DNA from 3 places in the Rhizobium sp. B21/90 genome. Region 1 is predicted to be linked to each of the others. Evidence: riboswitches for the same ligand, from Rfam matches in the RefSeq annotation. Region 1 holds a riboswitch; each other region holds the start of a gene.
What was found. Region 1 has a riboswitch for cobalamin ahead of bluB (5,6-dimethylbenzimidazole synthase). Riboswitches for the same ligand answer to the same signal wherever they lie in the genome.

Region 1 (4,279 bases):
TCGGCACCAACCGCCAGCTCCGGCAATACCGCACCGCCATCGCCCAGCAGATATCCGAGTTGCGCCAAGTCGAGAACGACCTTGAGGACAACGAGTGCTCGTCCGGCAGCATGGTGATCATAAACGGTGACGACGACGGCACCTGCGCGCGGATCGAGGATACCCTGCAGCGCATGCAGGAGAACCTGCAGTATCTCGTTGCCAAGCGCGACCAGATCCAGCGCGGAGACGTTTCGGAAGGACCCACGCGCAACCAGCTTTCCGCAGCGCTGCGCGCCAACGGCTGCGAAGATCAGGATAGCGGCGATACCATCATCACCAACCGCCCGGCCCCGCAGGCAGGCATCGAGCCCAGCTACCCCGCAACCCCAGGGGCAACGACGCTGGACAGCAGCGGCGGTCCATCCGGCAACGAACCGGCACCGCAATCGCCGATCCAGAGCTACGCCTTCGGTCAATCCTATGGCGGCGGCAATGTCCGCACGGTCTGTGTGCGCACTTGCGATGGCGGTTTCTTTCCGATGACCCAGAATGCATCGCCCGGCGATTTCCAGCGGGATGGCGAAACCTGCGCGAGGATGTGCCCGGGCGTAAAGACCGAGTTGTTCTTCCACCGCCTGCCCGATCAGGAAACATCGGCGATGGTCTCCGCCTCGTCGGGCACCCCCTACAGCGCCATGCCCTACGCCTTCGCCTTCCGCAAACGGCCGCCGAACGAAAAGACCAGCTGCACCTGCAATCTGCCGGCCTATTACGAGGAAATGCGAAGGCAGAACGCACTGACAAAGCCGCCAGCCGCAGGCACGCAGCAAGGCTCGATCACGACGATCATTCCAAAAGAGTCGCCGCCGGCCGTGCCGACCGCACCCGCAAAGGGCGATGCGCCGCCGGTGGAACGGCCGTACGATCCGTCAGCCGGCAATGTCCGCCAGGTCGGCCCGGCATTCCTGCAGCCCGACCAGCGCAAACTAGACCTCACCCGTCCGGCCGTACCCGGCGAGCAGCCCCAGCAATAGGCCTCAGCCCTGCGGCCGGCCCCAGCCATTCTCGAACACCAGATCCTCCAGCGGCAATCGCTGCCGCCAGCCTTTGACGGCGAGTTCCGGTTCGCCATAGAGCTCGTCTACGAACCCCAGGCAGAGCCAGGCGATCATCTCGATCCGCTCCGGTATGCCGAGCAGCGCCCGGATATCGGCGTCGTGAAAAATGCTGACCCAGCCGACGCCCACACCCTCGGCGCGCGCCGCAAGCCAGAGATTCTGCACGGCGCAGACTGTCGAATAGGCATCCATGCGCGGATTGTGGGTGCGGCCGAGCACGACGGGCCCGGCACGATCCGGATCGCAGGTGATGCAGATGCTGAGCGGCGCCTTGCGGATCCCCTCGAGCTTCAGCGACCGGTAACTCTCGCGGCGGGCACCCTCGAACTGCAGCGCTGCCTCACCATTGGCGCGCTCGAAGGCTTCGAAAGCCTTCTCGCGGATACCGGCGTCGCGCACGAGAATGAAATTCCAGGGCTGCATGAAGCCAACCGAAGGCGCGTGATGGGCAGCGCCCAGCAGCCTTGCGATCAGGTCGTCCGGCAGCGGCTGCGGCAGGAACTGGTCCCGCACGTCCCTGCGCGTTTCGATCGCATGGTAGATGGCGTCGCGCTCGGCGACGGAAAAGGCTTGTGCGCGGACGAGATCGTCCCTGCAGTCAGGTCGCATCGTTTATATCCCCAACAATGCCAACCGCCCGCCGTCCTCGCGGGATCAGTCTATCTTATCAGGCCGGTCTTCTGGCTCGGCTTCATCTGGCGATGCTGCCTTCCCGGTCGAAACCAGTGGCATATCGGAGAACTGACCGTTCCCCCTGCATCGCCATCCGCCTTACAGCGTTGGGCACGCGCCGGATTTACACCGGCTTCCCGATTCTCCCGCCTGGGCGGGCACCTGATGAAGGAGATATGCGCGATCCGGCTAGCGATGGCAAGCGGATCGCAGGCCTGCTCAGCGCTCCGGTTCGTACCGGACAAAGGCGAACTCCTCGCCATCGGGTGACCAACTCGGTACGTTGATTGTCCCCTGGCCCCCGAACAGCTCGAACAACGTCGTGATGTTGCCGCCATCCATGTCCATCAGGCGCAGGCGGACGTCGAGATCGCGCGGATGATCGAAGACGTCGCCGTCGTAGGAGAGCAGCACGACCTTGTCGCCCTTCGGCGATGGATGGGGAAACCAGTTGCCGAACTCGTCGTCGGTCACCTGCTGCAGGTCGCGACCGTCAGGCCGGATCCGCCAGATCTGCATACGGCCCGTCCGGCTGGAGTTGAAATAGATCCACGCGCCATCGGCCGACCAGTCCGGCCCGTCGTTGCGGCCCTCGCCATGGGTCAGCCGCGTCTCCGCACCGCCCTCGACCGAGATCGTGTAGATGTCGAAGAGATCGCCGCGAATGCCGCAGTAGCTGACATGCTTTCCGTCGGGCGACCAGCCGTGCCAGTAGGACGGCAGGTTTGCCGTCACCTGCCTGGGAACGCCGCCTTCCGCCGGTACGAGATAGATGCAGGACTTGCCGTACTGGACCTTGTCGCAGAGCGCGATCAGCGTACCGTCGGGCGAGATGCCATGGTCGTTGTTGCAACGGTTGGCAAAGCCTGTATCGACGCGCTCGACAGTGGCGAGCCCGTCGAGCGACAGGCGGTAGAGAAGCCCGTCATCGTTGACGAGCAGGTAGCGTCCGTCCGGCGCGAAGTTCGGCGCCTCTACGAGACGATCGGTCTGCCAGACGACCCGCCTCTGACCTGTTGCAATGTTGAAGATCTCGACCGAACTGCGCATGTCTCACCCATCCTCGAAGCCGGCGCCCGAACCAAACAGCGACCGCGGAGGTTTTAACGGCTCGCCCAACGGACATCAACTGGCTCGACCGGACGCGATTGCGTGAGGCATCGCCATTCCCATGTTTTGCCGTTGCAATTCATCGTGGCAACCGAATACTGCCGCTAACCAGCATCGGAGCCACGCATGCCCAATCTCCCGAACTTCTTTCACACCCACTTCGATAAATCGTCGGACGATCTCGGCGTCATCGAGAAGCGGGTGCTGAAGCGAGCCCGCGAACGCAAGATCATCTCGACGGATGTCAACGCCGCCTTTTCCGCAAATGCCTCCGTCGGAGAGCGGCTCGCAGACGGGATTGCCCGCGTCGGCGGATCATGGGCGTTCATCGTCTCCTTCCTGTTGTTCCTGGTCGCCTGGACGGTGCTCAACACCATCCTGCTCTCGTCACGCGCCTTCGATCCCTACCCGTTCATCTTCCTCAACCTGATCCTCTCGATGATCGCAGCCATCCAGGCGCCGATCATCATGATGTCGCAGAACCGCCAGACCGAACGCGACCGCTTCGAGGCTGCCAAGGACTACGAAGTCAACCTCAAGGCCGAACTGGAAGTCCTGTCGCTGCACGAGAAGATCGACCTGCAGGTGTTGACCGAACTGTCGGCCCTCAGGGAGGAAGTGGGCCGCATTACGAGGCTGCTGGAGGCAAAGGCCTAGCGTCTGCGGGACTGCCCCTTGCGGACGATGGCTAGTCGGATTTCGGGAACTGGGGCAGACCGTCGTGGAGGCCGTAGAAGCCTGCCTTGTCGGCGCAGTAGATGTGATGACCCATCTTCAGGTCATTCGGATCATCGAACAGGCCGGCCATGATCGAGATCTGGTCGGCATCGTCGGCGACCCAGAACAGCGCGGAACCGCAGGTCTTGCAGAACCCGCGGCTGGCAGCGGGACTGGAGCGATACCAGCTGACATTCTCACCGCCCTCGACCGTAAGGTGGTCGGTCGCCGCGTTGGTGGCGGCGAAGTAGAGGCCGGTCTGCTTGCGGCATTGCGAGCAGTGACACCCGACCACATCCCTGAGCGGACCTGTCGTCCGTATTTTCACCGCGCCGCAAAGGCAAGATCCGGTATGGTCGTCCTTCATAGCGCCTTCTCGATCCTTGTCGTTAGGTATCATCCTGATGGTGCGGCATGCAGCTGTCAACTTCAGATTTCATGACTGCAGCATCAGCCACGCTGATAGCAGACCCTTTGCTGAATGCTCCCGGCATGCCCTCGTCGAAAGACGGTTAACAGGGCATTAAGCCACCTTTTCCCCCCGTCGTTGCCATGGCCGCACCAAACAGCCGGGTCCGTCGGCCAAGGTGCGATTTTGGGACAACCTATTCTGAAACGCGCCATTCATGCGTGCGTGTGGTTCAAAAATAAACCCGCCCAAAAATTGTATAGGTAACCTA
Region 2 (4,279 bases), 150 kb from region 1:
ACATAGGTATCGACCGACATCGGATGTTTCATGCTGAGCAGGCTTGCCAGACGCAGCGAATGGGTGCCGTCATTGTGGGCATAAGCCGCAGCGATAGCGGCAAGCTCGGTATCGGCTGCCGACAGAAACAGGATATCGCCCGGCGATTGACCGAGGTCGATCGCCTCGTCGCCATCGGATATCGAGCCCTTCTGGGCTAGGAGAAGATGCATGTAGCACCTCCCCGATGGGCGGGTTCTAGCACGGGGCGGCGCCCCCCTCTGTCCTGTCGGACATCTCCCCCACGAGGGGGGAGATGTCACGCAGTGACAGAGCGGGGTAAGCCACGGCAAAGACCATCAAACAAGCACCTCGATCGCACTGCGTACCGCCGCCTGGTCCATATCGTGCAGCCCGATCACCACCAGACGCGTCGCGCGGACTTCGCCCGGCGTCCAGGCTCGGTCGAAATAATGGTCGACACGGCTGCCGACGGCTTGCAGTTGCAGCCGCATAGGCTTGCCCGGCACATCGACGAACCCCTTGAGACGCAGCACGTCGTGATGGCCGATGACTGTCTTCAGCCGCTCGATAAACGTGACCGGCTCGGCGATAGGCCCGAGGTCGACAACGAAACTGTCGAACTCGTCATGGTCGTGCGGCGTGCCGTCGGCATGCTCGATCTCGTGGTGGGACAGGCGGTTGCCGACATCGGCCTCCGTGCCGATCCCGAGCCCGAGCAGCACGGCTGCCGAAACCTCGCCGTTGCGAGCCTCGATCATCGGGGGCTTGCGCTCGGTGCGCGACTGGACCTCGGCACGCACGGCCGCAATGCCGGCGGCGTCCAGCAGGTCTGTCTTGTTGAGCACGATGAGGTCGGCGCAGGTCAGCTGGTCCTCGAACAGTTCCTCGATCGGGTTGTCATGGTCGAGCGAGGCATCTTCCGCCCGCGCCGCATTGACGGCGTCGTGGTCGTCGGCAAACCGGCCGGCAGCGACGGCAACGCTGTCGACAACGGTGATCACGCCATCGACCGTCACGTGAGTGCGGATGTCGGGCCAGTTGAAGGCCGCCACCAGCGGCTGAGGCAGCGCCAGGCCGGATGTCTCGATGACGATGTGGTCGGGCCGCGGGTTGCGGGCAAGCAACTGAGTCATCGTCGGAATGAAGTCATCGGCGACCGTGCAGCAGATACAGCCGTTGGTGAGCTCGATGATATCGTCGGCAGAGCAGTTCTCGGCACCGCAATCCTTCAACACGTCGCCGTCCACGCCGAGATCGCCGAACTCGTTGATGATGAGGGCGATGCGCTTGCCGCCGGCATTCTGCAGCAGGTTGCGGATCATCGTCGTCTTGCCGGCCCCGAGGAAGCCGGTGATGACGGTGGCGGGAATTTTCTGTTGCAATGAATCAGCCTTTCATTTTCAGCGGCAGTCCGGCGGCGACGAAATAGACGTCGGTGGCCTCAGCCGCGATCATTTGGTGGAGACGTCCGGCATGGTCGCGAAAATCCCGCGCCATGCGGTTTTCCGGCACGATGCCGAGGCCGACCTCGTTGGAGACGAACACCAGGCGCGCCCTTGCGCCCGGCAGGAATTTGCAGAGTGAGGCGAAGGCGGCAGCCATGTCGCGCTCCTCCATCATCAGGTTGGTGACCCACAGCGTCAGGCAATCGACAAGAACAGCGCGGCCGGGCGCGTCGATGGCACCGAGTGTGCCGACAAGATCGAGCGGCTCCTCATGCGTCGTCCAGCCCTCGCCGCGATCGACGCGGTGTTGGCGGATGCGCTCCGCCATCTCGGCATCCCAGGCTCGGCCGGTGGCGACGTAATGGCGGTCGAGGCCGGAGCCTGTAACGAGCGCCTCGGCAAAAGACGACTTGCCGGAGCGCGCGCCGCCGAGCACGAGGGCCGTTCCGAATGTTGGGGATGACATCAGGTTGTTCCGATCCTCACGCGGTTCTGCGCGAAGCTGCAAGCGTGCAACAGTTCGGATCAGGCAAGCGCGCCGCAATGACGCGCAAAAGCAAACGTTCAGCCATGACAACCTCCGTGCTGGCAGCGGGACGACGTCCCAAAGGGTGGGCTTTTCGCCCGGCACGGATGGCAGGTCTCCTGGCTCACGGTTGCAATCTCCGGCCGAAACGACGGATATCGTTCCGGCCGGAGATCACGGGTCTCTCTCGCCTTCCCGGCAGGTCATCATGAAAAGGCGGACGATTCGTAGATGAAGAGGCGTCCCACCCCGGTAAATCATGATGCCACGCCAGTGGCTTTTCCGATGCCTTCGACTTCAGGCCCGCCTGCACCATTGCAGAACATCACCCGTCGTCCCGGAACACCGGACGAAAGACCCTGACCGTTCTACAGTCGCGGGGTCGGCTGCGATAGGAGCGCCCTGTATGGGTCCGCCCGGTCACATTCCCTTTTGATCCCATACCGTTTTCACGGCGCGGGAACCTTCCGTTATGCGTTCAGGATTAGGCCTTCGCCTTATGCAAGTCAACTGATCGACGAATTCGGTTTCTGCCATATATGTGTTGAAACGGCGCTGAAATCATTCCCGGCGGCGGTCTTTTTGTCGCAATTGCCAGTGTAAAGACGTCCTGCTTTAAACAACCGCCTCTCTTTCATGCGTAACGCCATGCTTCAACGATTCCATGCGCCCCGCTTTCGCACCCTCCGGTCGCTTTTCGAAGCCGGGCGGATGCGCGCGATCCTGCGACAGAGCGAAGTCGGCCTCGTCATAGCCGGCGCCTTGGTCGGCGTGACGTCCGGGCTGGCGGTGACGGCCATGAGCCTGATCTCTCGCCAGATGCACATGCTGATCTACGGTATCGGCGATGACGGCAGGCTGAGCAGCGCGGTGATCGACAACAAGCTGTTGTTGCTGCTGGCGCCGATTGCCGGCGGCGTGCTGCTGGGGCTGATGCTGTTCATTCTCTCCAAGACCCGCAAAAAGCCGATGATCGACCCGATCGAGGCCAACGCGCTTCACGGCGGCCGGCTGTCGCTGACCGATAGCATTCTAGTCTCCATCCAGAACCTCATATCCAACGGTTTCGGCGCATCCGTCGGGCTGGAGGCCGGCTATACGCAGATCGCCGCCGGGATCGCCTCGAAACTCGGACTGAAACTGCAGCTGCGCCGCGGCGACCTTCGCACCCTTGTCGGCTGCGGTGCGGCCGGAGCCATCGCCGCAGCCTTCAGCGCCCCCCTCACAGGCGCCTTCTATGCCTTCGAGCTGATCATCGGCAGCTACACCATCGTCACCCTGACCCCGGTCGTCGTTTCCGCCCTCGTCGCAACGCTGGTCGCACGCCTGCTCGCCGGCAGCGACGTGATGATCGACATCGGAGATTTCGGCAGCGTCGTGCCGGCCGACTACATTCCGGCCCTGCTTCTCGGCGCCGTCTGCGCCGGTTGCGGCATCCTGCTCATGCAGGGCGTCTCCTTCATCGAGGAGCTGGCCCGCAAGAGCGCCATCCCCCAGTATGTCCGCCCGGCACTCGGTGGCATCGTCGTCGGCATGCTCGCGCTGATCTCGCCGCAGGTGCTGTCGGCCGGCCACGGTGCGCTGCATCTCAATCTCGGCCGCGATATCGCCATCCCGGCCTTGATCGGCATCCTGCTGCTGAAGTCGCTGGCCTCGGCGGTTTCGATCGGCTCCGGCTTCCGTGGCGGCCTGTTTTTCGCCTCGCTGTTCATGGGCGCCCTGCTCGGCAAGATCTTCGCCTACTCCGCGCCCTACTTCGATCACGCGACGCTGACGCCGGTCATCTATGCCGTGGTCGGCATGAGTTCGCTGGCCGTAGCAGTCATCGGCGGCCCGCTGACGATGACCTTCCTGGCGCTGGAAATAACGGGCGACTTTCCGATCACCGCGCTGGTGCTTGCCGCCGTCATCACCTCGTCGCTCGTGGTGCGCACCACCTTCGGTTACTCCTTTGCCACCTGGCGCTTCCACCTTCGGGGCGAGAGCATCCGCAGCGCCCACGATGTCGGCTGGATCCGCAACCTGACCGTCGCCCGGATGATGCGCCCCGACGTGCGCAGCGCCAACGTCAACATCAGCATCGCCGACTTCCGCCATGATTTCCCGATCGGCTCGACCCAGCGGGTCGTGCTGCTGGACGATGCGGAGAAATATGCCGGCATGGTGCTGGTGCCGGAAATATACGCCAGCCCCGTCGACCAGGACGATGGCGATCGCGGCCTTGGCGATTTCATCCGCTACAAGAACGACTTCCTGCAGCCGCAGATGAATGCAAAGCAGGCGGCCGCGATCTTCGACAAGACCG
Region 3 (4,279 bases), on a different replicon from region 1:
TCGGAATCGATCCCAGACTTGTAGGGAATGGCATGGCCAGGGTTGCCGTCGCGCTTGTTGTAATCCGTCAGGATGGTGACGGAGGTGTCGGCATCCGGCGACCAGGTCAGCGCCGGCGCGACATAGACGCGATCGTCGTTGGTATGGTCGATGCCGGCATTGGCATTCTGCCATTTGCCAGTCATGCGGTAGGTCCAGATGCCATCCTTGTCGAGCGCTCCGCCGAAGTCGGTGCCGGTTTCGACATGTCCGTTCCCAACCGTTGTATAGATCTCGCCGAAGTCTTTGTCCTGCGGCACCTTGGTGAGCGCATTGACGATACCGCCGGGGCCGGAAAGGCCGAACAGCGTGGAGTTGGACCCCTTCAGCACATCGATCCGTTCCATGCCATAGGGCTCGAGGCGGCTGGCGGTAAAGGAGCCGCCGACACGCATCGGCAGCCCGTCACGGAAAGAGCCGTCGGTCGTCTGGTAGAAACCGCGGATCAAAAAGTGGTCGTAGCGGTCGTCGGAGCCGTAGATATCGGTGGAGACGCCGGGCGTGTAGGCCAGCGCCTGGTCGAGGTTGGTGACACCGCGCTCCTTCATTTCCTTGGCGGTGACGACGGAAACCGAGGCCGGCGCGTCGAGAAGCGGGGTGTCGGTCTTGCTGCTGGAGCGGGAACTCTTTGCGACAATCGTCTTGTCAATGGTGCCAGCTCGGTCGCCTTGGCCCGCAATGGTGATCTTGGCGAGCGTGGTTGCTTCCGCGTCGCCTGACTGAGCGAAAACCGGGGTTGCGGCAAGCAGCGTCGAACTCGACAGAAACGCGATCATCAGACGTCCGACGGTCGTCGTAAAGGATGTGCCCACCGGCGATACAGTCGTCCTAGCCTCGCGAAACATCACGGCAGCCCCCTGCAATCAATCTATCAAATACCTGAAAAGTCTACGGAATACCGACCAACGACCATGATCAATAAGTTGACTGGTTAACTCCTGTATTGTTTGTTGACTCCCGATGTCAACTATTGCCTACAAATTTTCCGATCTTTCCACCGGTCTTGCCGAGGCGCGCGCGGCAACCGGAGGATGCGCACGTGAAAACACCAACGCTGACCTGCCGGTCAGCGTCGGTGCCATGGAAGCGGCCTAAAGACGAGGCGGCGACGCGGCATAGTCCGACGTCAGGGCATATGTCTCAGTTACCGAGTGCGTCGCTGCCCGATATCGAATGGTTGGACAGTTCGTAATCCTCGACATGAACGAGGCATCCCTGCGGTTTCAGGAAAACGATGCCGTAGGCGCCCGGTTCATCGACGGAGAGGGAAGTATCTTCCGTATCGAATACCATCGGCTGCTGATGGACCGGGCTCTTGAATACCGAGAAAGGTATACCGCGATGGGAGCCGCCAATCGTACGGTGAACATGGCCGGCGAAGATGTGGCGGACATTGCCGTATTCGGCAAGGATATCGTAAAACTCCTCGCCGTTCCGGAGCTTGATCTTGTCCATCCCGGGAAACCCGGTGTCGAGCGGTGGGTGATGCATGAAGATGTAGACGGGCCGGTCGCCGGCACGAGTGAGGTTCTGCTTCAACCAGGCAAGCCGATTGTCGCACAGCACCCCGGCATGAACGTCCGGCGAGACGTAGGGCGGTCCGCAAAGCGTATCGAGCAAAAGCATGACACCGTTTTCGGTCTCGATCCGCTGCTGGATAAAACCGTGCTCGTCACGCGGGCTTTCGGGATAGGCGGCAATGAAGTTTTCGCGGTTGTCGTGGTTTCCGACCAGCAGGTGGACGGGAATTTCGAGCGTGTCGAGCAGTTCGCGCAGTCTCGCATAGGATTGGCGACTGCCGCGGTGCGAGAGGTCACCCGTCATCACCGCAAACTCAGCATCGCGGTGATGCAGGTTGACATGATCTATCCCTCTTGAAAGGCGCTGATAGGGATCGAGGCCGATGATCGTCTCTCCCTCCAGGACCATGTGCAGGTCGGTGAATATAATAATTTTGCTCATGCGCTACTCCTGCCTGCGATTCCCGGAATGCCTTTCGTCGGGCACCTTTCCGGTACGTACATTCCAGACCCTGCACGTCGTTTGCAACAGGTTTGCGTCAGCAGTCTGTTTGTTGGCTAACGCGACAAGACACTTGACTGCCTGCATTTTACTAGTAATGTAACGTTATAACATAATATAAAGCAATGATGGATTTCCGACCTGTGCGAGATTTTGCGAGACCCGCCCACCTTGACCGCCGTTGCAGGCCTGTCATAGATGCCATCGACGGTTCCCTTAGGATGACTCCAAGGGGATTAATAGGGAACACGGTGAGGGCCACCCGAATGGGACCAAGACCGTGACTGCCCCCGCAACTGTAAGCGGATTGCTGCTCATCCCAGGGCCTCAGGGCCATGTCACTGCGAAGGTTTCGCGGGAAGACAGATGATCGGCGCATATCCGCAAGTCAGGAGACCTGCCGTCAAGCGCTATCCCATGAACCCGGGCGGGGATGCCCGGAAAGGAACAGATATGTCTCATTTGAATTTTCGCCATAGCCTGGCGCATCTCCGGCTCGATTGGGCTTCCGACAGCTGACGTGGCAACCGCAGCTTGCCTCGCTGCCGCATACCTGCAGCACCAGGGCACTCGCTTTCCCATAAAATCGAGATATTTTTCATGCGTCAGTTTCTGTCCAGCATTACGCTTGCCTGCGGGCTTCTCGGCATGGCCGCCCCCGCATTCGCGGCAACGGTCTATCCGCTGTCCATAACCAATTGCGGTCAACAGGTGACCTTTGCCAGGGCGCCTTCGAAGATAGTGTCCATCGGCCAGGGGATGACGGAAGTTCTCCTGTCTCTCGGCCTTGCCGACAAGATCGTCGGCACGGCGGTCTGGGTGGGTCCCGTGCTTCCTCAATATGCACAGGCCAACAGCAAGATCAAAAGGCTGGCCGACAACGATCCGAGCTTCGAATCCGTCGTCGGACGCCAACCAGACTTGGTGGCTGCGGAATTCGAGTGGCATGTCGGACCGCAGGGTTCCGTCGGTAAGCGGGAGCAATTCTCCGACCTCGGAATAAATACCTATATCTCGCCGGCTGATTGTGTCGCCAAAGTCAATTCCGACGGCGGAGACGGGGTCCGCAAGCAGATGTTCAGCATGGATCTAGTCTATCAGGAGATCGCCCAGCTCTCCGAAGTCTTCGATATCAAGGACCGCGGCGATGCCCTGATCGCCGACCTTAGGAAACGCGAGGCCACCGCTGTGGCATCCGTGGAGGGTGCGGCCGCCAAGCACCTGCCGATCGTCTTCTGGTTCTCGAGCAAAGAGGTCAGGGGCGATGCCTTCATAGCCGGCAAGAACGGTGCCCCCGCTTATATGATGAAGGCCCTCGATGCGCGCAACGTCGTGACCACCGAGGAGGAATGGCCGCTTGTCGGCTGGGAAACAATATCCCAGGCGAACCCGGCCGTCATCGTCATCGCCACCATGGATCGCCGCCGCTATGCGGCAGACGATCCCAAGGTGAAGCTGGACTTCCTGCAGAACGATCCCGTCACCAGCGAAATGGACGCCGTCAGGAACAAACGATTTGTGATGATGGATGCGCAGTCCATGAACCCGACGATCCGGACGATCGACGGCATCGAGGTTCTTGCAAATGGCATCAGGTCCTTCGGTCTGGCCCGGTGAGCAACAGCGCAGTCGTAACACGGCGTAGATGGTGGGCGCTTGCAGCGCTCGCCGTTGCCGCCATCGTCGTCCTCGGATTTTCGATCAGCCTTGCCGTTTCCATCGGGGAAATCTCCATCCCGCTGCAGACGACGGCAGAGGCTGTGTCGAACCGCATCTTCGGCACGGGCTTTGCAATCGACCGTATTCACCAAGGCATCGTCTGGGATTACCGTCTCAGCCGGGCACTGGTTGCAGCCAGTGCCGGAGCCTCGCTGGCGCTCTGCGGCGCCGTGCTCCAGGCCCTGCTGCGCAACCCGCTGGCCGAACCCTATGTGCTTGGCATTTCGGCAGGCGCCTCGACAGGGGCAGTTTGCATCACGATCCTCGGGCTCGGCGCAAACGTTCTCGGGCTGTCCGGCGGAGCATTCATCGGGGCCGTCGTCGCCTTTACGCTGGTGGGCATTCTGGCCTCAGGGGCAGGCGGGTCGGGCGAGCGGATCATTCTCTGCGGCGTTGCCGGATCGCAGCTGTTCAATGCCCTGACCTCCTACATCGTCACGACGTCTGCCAATGCAGAGCAGGCGCGCGGCGTGCTGTTCTGGCTGCTCGGTTCGATGAG

Region 2: another riboswitch for cobalamin. It lies ahead of cobU (bifunctional adenosylcobinamide kinase/adenosylcobinamide-phosphate guanylyltransferase); the one in region 1 lies ahead of bluB (5,6-dimethylbenzimidazole synthase).
Region 3: another riboswitch for cobalamin. It lies ahead of J5278_RS23500 (ABC transporter substrate-binding protein); the one in region 1 lies ahead of bluB (5,6-dimethylbenzimidazole synthase).

What each region holds. Positions count from the first base shown of each region.
Region 1 is NZ_CP072162.1:2,040,980-2,045,258, reverse strand. Features, by position in the region: gene J5278_RS09715 (DUF2865 domain-containing protein) at 1-1,016, shown strand, start outside; gene bluB (5,6-dimethylbenzimidazole synthase) at 1,020-1,709, opposite strand; cobalamin riboswitch at 1,753-1,953, opposite strand; gene J5278_RS09705 (PD40 domain-containing protein) at 1,992-2,822, opposite strand; gene J5278_RS09700 (DUF1003 domain-containing protein) at 3,009-3,539, shown strand; gene J5278_RS09695 (GFA family protein) at 3,571-3,966, opposite strand.
Region 2 is NZ_CP072162.1:1,887,995-1,892,273, reverse strand. Features, by position in the region: gene cobN (cobaltochelatase subunit CobN) at 1-212, opposite strand, end outside; gene cobW (cobalamin biosynthesis protein CobW) at 339-1,325, opposite strand; gene cobU (bifunctional adenosylcobinamide kinase/adenosylcobinamide-phosphate guanylyltransferase) at 1,390-1,914, opposite strand; cobalamin riboswitch at 2,066-2,457, opposite strand; gene J5278_RS08945 (chloride channel protein) at 2,623-4,279, shown strand, end outside.
Region 3 is NZ_CP072163.1:1,175,791-1,180,069, forward strand. Features, by position in the region: gene J5278_RS23490 (TonB-dependent siderophore receptor) at 1-884, opposite strand, end outside; gene J5278_RS31200 (hypothetical protein) at 1,000-1,134, shown strand; gene J5278_RS23495 (phosphodiesterase) at 1,180-2,001, opposite strand; cobalamin riboswitch at 2,253-2,481, shown strand; gene J5278_RS23500 (ABC transporter substrate-binding protein) at 2,662-3,678, shown strand; gene J5278_RS23505 (iron ABC transporter permease) at 3,675-4,279, shown strand, end outside.